Regions from separate parts of the Carnobacterium sp. AT7 genome, predicted to be linked through region 2. Evidence: a T-box and tRNA genes for the amino acid it is inferred to sense, from the RefSeq annotation. Region 2 holds a T-box; the other holds one or more tRNA genes.
The links. The T-box of region 2 lies ahead of pheS (phenylalanine--tRNA ligase subunit alpha). A T-box ahead of a tRNA ligase gene usually reads a tRNA of that ligase, here a tRNA-Phe.

Region 1 (3,345 bases), on a different contig from region 2:
ATCTTTATCATCCTTTATTCTTAGTTATTATTATTCCTTTATCCTATCTACTAGCAGGCACTCTTTATGCTAGTCAATATACTCGATTTAATTTCATTCCATTCATTCTATTATATGGTTTCGTTTTTATAAACCACTTATTAGGAAATTTCTTATTTAAAACAGCTAAAATTACTCTTTCTTTTAACCATATATCCTTTATTGTATTTGAAGTAATTAATCTTTTGCTCATCTATTACTTTTCATCCGCAATTCATTCATTAGTAGGCCTACTTTGTTTCTTTTATAGTGCAGTGATCCATACTCACTTTTATTTAATTAGACAAGGATACACTTGGCTAACATTAGCTATTTCCAGTATTTTTAAAGGCGGTATACTAACTTACTTAAGTTTTTATGTCCAAGCAAATTTCATTCCGACTACCCTCTTTTATTGGAGTATTCCTTTAATTCTAGTTGTATTCTTAGTAGAGTTAGGGAAAATACAACTAAACTATCCAATGATCAATGTACAATTGACTGATCAACAGACAAATACTACTTTTTTAGATACAAAAAAATTCAACCGTTTTTTATTAGGTTTATTACTACTCATTTACCTAATAAGTTTTATCTTCTATATTCCTACTTTCAAAGGAACAACCTTTATTATCCTATTTACTTTACCTTTTGCCATCAAACTTATTCAGTATCTCTTTTCTAAAGAAGAGTTGATTGCTAAGAAACTTAAACAAAGAGCTTTACAGTTATATTCAGTTGCCTTTTTTATATCCTTTAGTGTTATTCTATTCATTCATACAAATTAAATATAAAATAAAGGTAGTGACGTTTAGAGGTTCTATAATAGTTAGTGTTGGTGACTAAAAGTCGCCAGCACTATTTTTATAGAAAATGACAAAAAATTAAAACAAGCGAAAATCTCCGTTAGAATAAAGTTACGACACCACATTCAAAGGGAGGATTTTCACTTGTATAAACTATAGGTAGTGATGTTTCGATTCACTTCCTTACTGCAGCATCCATGATAAAACAAAAAAAAGGATCGGAGAAAAAATCTCCAATCCTTTTTTTTGTTTATTTTATGACCCGTACGGGAATCGAACCCGTGATACCGCCGTGAAAGGGCGGTGTCTTAACCGCTTGACCAACGGGCCATTATTTTAAATAGTGCAATGGGCCTAAATGGACTCGAACCATCGACCTCACGCTTATCAGGCGTGCGCTCTAACCAGCTGAGCTATAGGCCCAAAAAAAAAAAGCGGGTGACGAGAATCGAACTCGCATCAACAGCTTGGAAGGCTGTGGTTTTACCACTAAACTACACCCGCATTACAAGAAATGGCCCGGGACAGAATCGAACTGCCGACACCTTGAGCTTCAATCAAGTGCTCTACCAACTGAGCTACCGGGCCAAATATTTAATTAAACGGTCTCGACGGGAATCGAACCCGCGATCTTCTGCGTGACAGGCAGACATGTTAACCCCTACACCACGAGACCTTTTTTGCATTTAAAAACTATCTTTAAAAAAAAAGATAAATTGCGGGGACAGGACTTGAACCTGTGACCTTCGGGTTATGAGCCCGACGAGCTGCCAACTGCTCCACCCCGCGATAATATTAATGAAACATTTAAAAAAAGGAGGATAAGAGATTCGAACTCTTGCGTGCTTTTACACACCTGACGGTTTTCAAGACCGTTCCCTTCAGCCGGACTTGGGTAATCCTCCATAAGACTGATAAGATGATACTGTATTAAATTAAACAAAAATGTTTATGACCCGTACGGGAATCGAACCCGTGATACCGCCGTGAAAGGGCGGTGTCTTAACCGCTTGACCAACGGGCCTATAAAATTACAAAAAAATATAATACGGAGAAGGAGGGATTTGAACCCTCGCGCCGCGTTAACGACCTACACCCTTAGCAGGGGCGCCTCTTCAGCCACTTGAGTACTTCCCCAATAACTAAAAAATAAGTATTAATTTATTCAATGGGCCTAAATGGACTCGAACCATCGACCTCACGCTTATCAGGCGTGCGCTCTAACCAGCTGAGCTATAGGCCCATAAAAAAAGCGAGTGACGAGAATCGAACTCGCATCAACAGCTTGGAAGGCTGTGGTTTTACCACTAAACTACACTCGCAAAAACGGTCTCGACGGGAATCGAACCCGCGATCTTCTGCGTGACAGGCAGACATGTTAACCCCTACACCACGAGACCTTTTTTACATTTAAAAACTATCTTTTAAAAAAGATAAATTGCGGGGACAGGACTTGAACCTGTGACCTTCGGGTTATGAGCCCGACGAGCTGCCAACTGCTCCACCCCGCGATAATATTAATGAAGCTTTAAAAAAAAGGAGGATAAGAGATTCGAACTCTTGCGTGCTTTTACACACCTGACGGTTTTCAAGACCGTTCCCTTCAGCCGGACTTGGGTAATCCTCCATTATGATACAAGGGTACTTTAATCTTAACTGATTAATGGACCTTGTAGGACTCGAACCTACGACCGGACGGTTATGAGCCGTCTGCTCTAACCAACTGAGCTAAAGGTCCAAGATCTTTTAAATAATAATAATAGCGGCGAAGGGGATCGAACCCCCGACCTCCCGGGTATGAACCGGACGCTCTAGCCAGCTGAGCTACACCGCCATAATAAAAGTAATAATTTTAAAAAAAGTGGAGCCTAGCGGGATCGAACCGCTGACCTCCTGCGTGCAAGGCAGGCGCTCTCCCAGCTGAGCTAAGGCCCCTAATTTTTAAATCGGGAAGACAGGATTCGAACCTGCGACCCCTTGGTCCCAAACCAAGTGCTCTACCAAGCTGAGCTACTTCCCGTTAAATAAGGTTTTATTCTTTCTTTCAAAAGAAATGCACCCAAGAGGACTTGAACCTCTAACCCCTTGATTCGTAGTCAAGTACTCTATCCAATTGAGCTATGGGTGCAAATGGTGCCGAGGGCCGGAATCGAACCGGCACGGTGATCACTCACCGCAGGATTTTAAGTCCTGTGCGTCTACCTGTTCCGCCACCCCGGCTTTAGAACAGTTTTCATTCTTGCGAATGAGCTTACTAGTCAACCTAGTAAGCGAAAGACGGGATTCGAACCCGCGACCCCCACCTTGGCAAGGTGATGTTCTACCACTGAACTACTTTCGCAAAAAATGCCGGCTAAAGGAGTTGAACCCTCGACCCTCTGATTACAAATCAGATGCTCTACCAACTGAGCTAAGCCGGCTAAAGTGGTACTTCACTAATCATTCAAATAAAAAATGGTGCGGGTGAAGGGACTTGAACCCCCACGTCTTTCAACGCTAGATCCTAAATCTAGTGCGTCTG
Region 2 (6,583 bases):
CCGTGTGCCTACAAATAGTTAAAGCCCGTTAATGGGTGATAGCGTGCCTTTTGTAGAATGAACCGGCGAGTTACGATCCCATGCGAGGTTAAGTTGATGAGACGGAGCCGCAGCGAAAGCGAGTCTGAATAGGGCGAATGAGTATGTGGTCGTAGACCCGAAACCAAGTGATCTACCCATGTCCAGGTTGAAGGTGCGGTAATACGCACTGGAGGACCGAACCCACGTATGTTGAAAAATGCGGGGATGAGGTGTGGGTAGCGGAGAAATTCCAATCGAACTTGGAGATAGCTGGTTCTCTCCGAAATAGCTTTAGGGCTAGCCTCGGAATTAGAATCATGGAGGTAGAGCAACTGTTTGGACTAGGGGCCCTTCTCGGGTTACCGAATTCAGATAAACTCCGAATGCCATTGATTTATATCCGGGAGTCAGACTGCGAGTGATAAGATCCGTAGTCGAAAGGGAAACAGCCCAGACCACCAGCTAAGGTCCCAAAGTTTATGTTAAGTGGAAAAGGATGTGGAGTTGCTTAGACAACTAGGATGTTGGCTCAGAAGCAGCCATCATTTAAAGAGTGCGTAATAGCTCACTAGTCGAGTGACCCTGCGCCGAAAATTTACCGGGGCTAAACATAACACCGAAGCTGTGGATAGAACCATTGGTTCTATGGTAGGAGAGCGTTCTAAGGGCGTTGAAGCTAGATCGTGAGGACTAGTGGAGCGCTTAGAAGTGAGAATGCCGGTATGAGTAGCGAAAGACGGGTGAGAATCCCGTCCACCGAATGACTAAGGTTTCCTGGGGAAGGCTCGTCCTCCCAGGGTTAGTCGGGACCTAAGTCGAGGCCGAATGGCGTAGACGATGGACAACAGGTTGAGATTCCTGTACCAGTTTGTTTTGTTTGAACAATGGAGGGACACAGTAGGCTAAGGAATACGCGCTGTTGGATATGCGCGTCCAAGCAACAAGTTTTGAAGTGAGTCAAATGCTTGCTTCTTTAAGAACAAGTTGTGATGGGGAGGGAAATTAAGTACCGAAGTTCCCGATGTCACACTGTCAAGAAAAGCTTCTAGTTAGAAACAAACTGCCCGTACCGCAAACCGACACAGGTAGTCGAGGAGAGAATCCTAAGGTGTGCGAGAGAACTCTCGTTAAGGAACTCGGCAAAATGACCCCGTAACTTCGGGAGAAGGGGTGCTGACCAATTGGTCAGCCGCAGTGAATAGGCCCAGGCGACTGTTTATCAAAAACACAGGTCTCTGCAAAATCGTAAGATGACGTATAGGGGCTGACGCCTGCCCGGTGCTGGAAGGTTAAGAGGATGGGTTAGCTCTCGGGCGAAGCTCAGAATTGAAGCCCCAGTAAACGGCGGCCGTAACTATAACGGTCCTAAGGTAGCGAAATTCCTTGTCGGGTAAGTTCCGACCCGCACGAAAGGCGTAACGATCTGGGCACTGTCTCAACGAGAGACTCGGTGAAATTATAGTACCTGTGAAGATGCAGGTTACCCGCGACAGGACGGAAAGACCCCATGGAGCTTTACTGCAGTTTGATATTGAGTGTTTGTACAGCTTGTACAGGATAGGTAGGAGCCAATGAAGCCAGGACGCCAGTCTTGGTGGAGGCGTTGGTGGGATACTACCCTTGCTGTATGACCACTCTAACCCACAACCCTTATCGGGCTGGGAGACAGTGTCTGACGGGCAGTTTGACTGGGGCGGTCGCCTCCTAAAGTGTAACGGAGGCGCCCAAAGGTTCCCTCAGAATGGTTGGAAATCATTCGCAGAGTGTAAAGGCATAAGGGAGCTTGACTGCGAGACCTACAAGTCGAGCAGGGACGAAAGTCGGGCTTAGTGATCCGGTGGTTCCGCATGGAAGGGCCATCGCTCAACGGATAAAAGCTACCCTGGGGATAACAGGCTTATCTCCCCCAAGAGTCCACATCGACGGGGAGGTTTGGCACCTCGATGTCGGCTCATCGCATCCTGGGGCTGTAGTCGGTCCCAAGGGTTGGGCTGTTCGCCCATTAAAGCGGTACGCGAGCTGGGTTCAGAACGTCGTGAGACAGTTCGGTCCCTATCCGTCGCGGGCGTAGGAAATTTGAGAGGAGCTGTCCTTAGTACGAGAGGACCGGGATGGACACACCTCTGGTGTACCAGTTGTTCTGCCAAGGGCATTGCTGGGTAGCTATGTGTGGACGGGATAAACGCTGAAAGCATCTAAGCGTGAAGCCCCCCTCAAGATGAGATTTCCCATCACGTAAGTGAGTAAGACCCCTGAGAGATGATCAGGTAGATAGGTTGGAAGTGGAAGTCTAGCGATAGATGGAGCGGACCAATACTAATCGGTCGAGGACTTAACCAAATTTTTTAAACGGTGTAAGACGGTTTCAGAACGAAAAACGATTTTTAACTTATCCAGTTTTGAGAGAACAACGTTCTCTTGATTGAAATTGTGTGGTGATGATGGCAAGAAGGTCACACCTGTTCCCATGCCGAACACAGAAGTTAAGCTTCTTAGCGCCGATGGTAGTGAAGGGTTTCCCTTTGTGAGAGTAGGACGTTGCCACGCAAATACAAAAGACATCATCTTTGGATGGTGTCTTTTTTTGATATATGTTAATTTTAAAGGTCTTCGTTAACTAGTGAGTGTAGAAGCTGCTAAAAAGAGTCTTATGGAATAGACGGATATTGAACCTAAAGTCTTATGATTTTTTCAGACCTCGTACAATCCTATTGCTCCAGTAGTTATGTTGTGCATCAACTAAATTCATCTATCTAGACTAGATAGTACTCAAAAAAATAGAGCCTGTTAATGAATAGAAGTTCATTAACAGGCTCTATTTTAGTTATTTAAGCGTGACGGTTGTCTAACAAAACAGTATTTTTAATATCTTCGACTGTTTTTGTACCAGCAAGTTGCATAACAAGTTCAAGTTCATGTTTAAAATGATCAAAAACAGATTTTACACCTTGTGATCCGCCTAAAGCTAAACCATAAATAGCTGGACGGCCAATAGCTACTAAGTCAGCACCGCTGGCAAGAGCCTTAAAGACATGTTGACCACGACGAACACCACTATCGAAGACAATCGGAACTTTTCTATCAACGGCTTCGGCAACTGTTTGCAATGAATCAAATGCAGCAGGGCCACCATCTAATTGGCGGCCACCATGGTTAGTTACCCAAATTCCACCAGCACCTGATGCTAATGAGATTAAAGCGTCTTCTGCAGTTTGAACACCTTTAACAAAAACAGGTAAACCAGAGTAGGAAGCAATAAATTCGACATCTTTAGGACTAAGGGTTTGTTTTGAAGATCCATAAACAGCATCCATTGATTGTCCAACACCAGATTGGTAGGCTTGAACAATGGGCATACCTAATGGGAATACAAAACCATTGCGCTTGTCGGCTTCACGATTTCCTCCAACAGTTGCATCGGCCGTTAATACAATTGCTTTTACTCCGTTGGCTTTTGCTTCATCTAAAATGTCTCTGTTGATTCCATCATCTTTACTCATATAGAACTGGAACCATTGTGGAGCACCAGCACCTGCTTGCGAAATTTCTTTAAAAGGTTTATTAGCGTATGAACTGATTGTCATGATAGAACCAGATTCAGCAACAGCTTTTGCTGTGGCTGGTTCAGCAGCTACGTTAGCAAGTCCATGTGAAGCTACAGGAGCCATGATGATTGGTGTAGATAACTCAACTCCAAAAATAGAAGTGCTTTGATCTGGGTGTTCGATATTTTTTAATACGCGTGGAACAATTAATTTGTGATTAAAGGATTCAATATTTTGTTTAATTGTCCATAAGTCTCCAGCTCCACTAGAAATATAGCCATATCCACCTTCTGGAATAACTTTTTTAGCTTCTAATTCAAGATCGAAAACATTGATTATATTTAAAGGTTTCTCCGCAGTACTTGCTTGATAAGGAATTTTATTAGCTTTAGTTGATTCTTCTTGTATGTTATCTAAGGAATGAGTTATTTTTACGTCTTTTTCAGTTTCTGTCATGGTGTTCCCTCCAAAAAATAATAGTTTATGATAGTTTCTAGTTTACCACTCTCATTAAAAATTTCAATTTTAATGAGAGAAATGCAGTAAAAAAGACTTAAGTGTGCTTATTTTTTTAAAATTGACAAAAATTTGTCTATGAAAGAGCAATAATTGAAAAAAAGGTTGACAAACCTAAATAGATTACTTACTATTTATAACCAATGATGCTATAATGATAACAAAGAGGTGAAGAAGATATGATAACGATTAAAGATGAAGAAAAAGCTGTCTTTTGCGAAACTAGGCAAAAGGAAATTTGCCCTAAATTTGAACACACATTTGCTATTTTGGGTAAAAAATGGATGGGACTTATCATTGACGTGTTATTAGAAGGTCCTCAACGCTTTAAAAATATTGCTGCTACTATTCCAAATGTAAGTGATCGCGTACTTGTAGAACGATTAAAAGAACTTGAACAAGAAGGTCTTGTATCTCGTACAGTAGATCCAGATGCAGCGATGAGAGTTGCTTACAGCTTAACTGAAAAAGGGCAAGCCTTAAAAGTAGTGATGGATGATGTTCAAAAGTGGGCCGATGAATGGATATGTGTGTCAGAAGATTAAATTCATTGAAAAGTACTTGACCTTTAAGTCAAGATTACGTTAAACTAAATATATATGTAAATTGAATAGCAATAAATACAATGATGGAAAAAAGTAATTTGAAGAATCTAAATTAGAGAGCAAGTGTCGTAGGCTGAAAACACTTGATTAGAGACCAAATGAACGTTCACTTCCTGAGTTGACTTTGGGAATTACACTAAGCTAGTTAAAAGTAATGAATAAAGTTCCGGTCTACGCCGTTATGTAAATGAAGTGTGAATTTAGCGCAAGTTCAATTCAAACAAGGGTGGTACCGCGAATGTAGCCTCGTCCCTTTTAGGGATGGGGCTTTTTGTGTGCTTAAAAATAGTCTGAAATAAGGTCTCGGTTGAGCGTAATTTATAAATTTATTTAAAGGAGAATCAGAATGGATTTAAAAGATAATTTACACCTGTTAAGTAAGGAAGCTGTAGAAAAAATTGAAGCTGCTTCAGATTTAAAAGAACTAGATCAAGTACGTGTAGCCTACCTAGGGAAAAAAGGTCCAATTACGGAAATTTCAAAAGGAATGAAAACTGTCTCTGCTGAAGAACGTCCTATCCTCGGTGCACTTGTGAATGAAGTGAGAAATGAAATTACATCACAGTTAGAAGCGAAAAAAGCACGGTTAGAAATGGAAAAAATCAACCGTGATTTAGAAAATGAAGCGATTGATGTTACGTTACCAGGTAACTCAGTAGCTGTAGGGCAATCACATGTATTAACGCAGATAATGGAAGAGATTGAAGATTTGTTTATTGGTATGGGGTATCAAATCATTGAAGGACCCGAAGTTGAAGAAGACAGCTACAACTTTGAACGAATGAATTTGCCTAAAGACCACCCAGCTCGTGATATGCAAGATACTTTTTATATTACAAATGAAATTCTATTGCGTACACACACTTCACCTGTTCAAGCTCGTACAATGGATAAACATGATTTTACAAAAGGGCCATTAAAAATGATCAGTCCCGGAAAAGTATATCGTCGTGACAGCGATGATGCGACTCACTCACATCAATTCCATCAAATGGAAGGGTTAGTTGTAGCGAAAGATATTACAATGGGAGATTTAAAAGGAACGTTAGAAGTTTTTGCTAAGAAATTATTTGGTTCAGAACGTGAAATCCGTTTACGCCCAAGTTATTTCCCTTTTACTGAACCATCTGTAGAAGTAGATGTTAGCTGTTTTAAATGTAATGGCAAAGGCTGTAATGTGTGTAAACAGACTGGGTGGATTGAGATTTTGGGAGCCGGAATGGTTCATCCAAATGTGCTTGAAATGTCTGGGATTGATGCAACAGTTTATAGTGGTTATGCGTTTGGCTTAGGACCAGACCGTGTTGCAATGTTAAAATACGGGATTGATGATATCCGTCATTTTTATCAAAATGATGTTCGTTTCTTAAATCAATTCAAGGTAAAGGAGTAAGAACATGAATGTATCTTATCAATGGTTAAAAGAATATTTAGATTTATCAAATGTAACACCGGAAGCGTTGGCAGACAAAATGTCACGTACGGGAATTGAAATTGAAGATGTTGCTATTCCGGAAACAGGCTTGAAAAAAATTGTAGTAGGACATGCAGTTGAAGTAGTGAATCATCCAGATTCAGATCATTTGCATATCTGCCAAGTGGATATTGGCGAAGAAGAATTATCACAAATTGTTTGTGGAGCTCCTAATATTGCTGCTGGACAAAAAATTATCGTTGCATTACCTGGAAGTCGTATCACTGGAAATGCAAAAATCAAAAAGGGTAAAATGCGTGGGCAAGTATCTAATGGGATGGTTTGCTCTTTAGCTGAATTGGGCTTTTCTGAAAAAGTTGTGCCTAAAAAATATGCTGATGGCATCTATATATTGCCAGAACATGCAGTGCCTGGAGAACCAGTATTTCCTTATCTAGCAATGGATGATGCTATTCTTGAAT

Region 1: it encodes a tRNA-Phe, which carries the amino acid that the T-box ahead of pheS (phenylalanine--tRNA ligase subunit alpha) is inferred to sense. The anticodon was not compared.

Annotation. Positions count from the first base shown of each region.
Region 1 is NZ_ABHH01000037.1:13,715-17,059, forward strand. It holds gene CAT7_RS10615 (hypothetical protein) at 1-806, shown strand, start outside; tRNA gene CAT7_RS10620 (tRNA-Glu) at 1,083-1,154, opposite strand; tRNA gene CAT7_RS10625 (tRNA-Ile) at 1,174-1,247, opposite strand; tRNA gene CAT7_RS10630 (tRNA-Gly) at 1,258-1,328, opposite strand; tRNA gene CAT7_RS10635 (tRNA-Phe) at 1,340-1,412, opposite strand; tRNA gene CAT7_RS10640 (tRNA-Asp) at 1,428-1,500, opposite strand; tRNA gene CAT7_RS10645 (tRNA-Met) at 1,541-1,613, opposite strand; tRNA gene CAT7_RS10650 (tRNA-Ser) at 1,640-1,729, opposite strand; tRNA gene CAT7_RS10655 (tRNA-Glu) at 1,777-1,848, opposite strand; tRNA gene CAT7_RS10660 (tRNA-Ser) at 1,874-1,961, opposite strand; tRNA gene CAT7_RS10665 (tRNA-Ile) at 1,994-2,067, opposite strand; tRNA gene CAT7_RS10670 (tRNA-Gly) at 2,076-2,146, opposite strand; tRNA gene CAT7_RS10675 (tRNA-Asp) at 2,152-2,224, opposite strand; tRNA gene CAT7_RS10680 (tRNA-Met) at 2,263-2,335, opposite strand; tRNA gene CAT7_RS10685 (tRNA-Ser) at 2,362-2,451, opposite strand; tRNA gene CAT7_RS10690 (tRNA-Ile) at 2,489-2,562, opposite strand; tRNA gene CAT7_RS10695 (tRNA-Met) at 2,585-2,658, opposite strand; tRNA gene CAT7_RS10700 (tRNA-Ala) at 2,687-2,759, opposite strand; tRNA gene CAT7_RS10705 (tRNA-Pro) at 2,771-2,844, opposite strand; tRNA gene CAT7_RS10710 (tRNA-Arg) at 2,879-2,952, opposite strand; tRNA gene CAT7_RS10715 (tRNA-Leu) at 2,956-3,044, opposite strand; tRNA gene CAT7_RS10720 (tRNA-Gly) at 3,094-3,165, opposite strand; tRNA gene CAT7_RS10725 (tRNA-Thr) at 3,172-3,244, opposite strand; tRNA gene CAT7_RS10730 (tRNA-Leu) at 3,280-3,345, opposite strand, start outside.
Region 2 is NZ_ABHH01000048.1:825-7,407, reverse strand. It holds rRNA gene CAT7_RS11455 (23S ribosomal RNA) at 1-2,361, shown strand, start outside; rRNA gene rrf (5S ribosomal RNA) at 2,453-2,568, shown strand; gene CAT7_RS11445 (alpha-hydroxy-acid oxidizing protein) at 2,850-4,022, opposite strand; gene CAT7_RS11440 (winged helix-turn-helix transcriptional regulator) at 4,262-4,627, shown strand; T-box leader at 4,699-4,944, shown strand; gene pheS (phenylalanine--tRNA ligase subunit alpha) at 5,034-6,080, shown strand; partial or broken gene pheT (phenylalanine--tRNA ligase subunit beta) at 6,085-6,583, shown strand, end outside.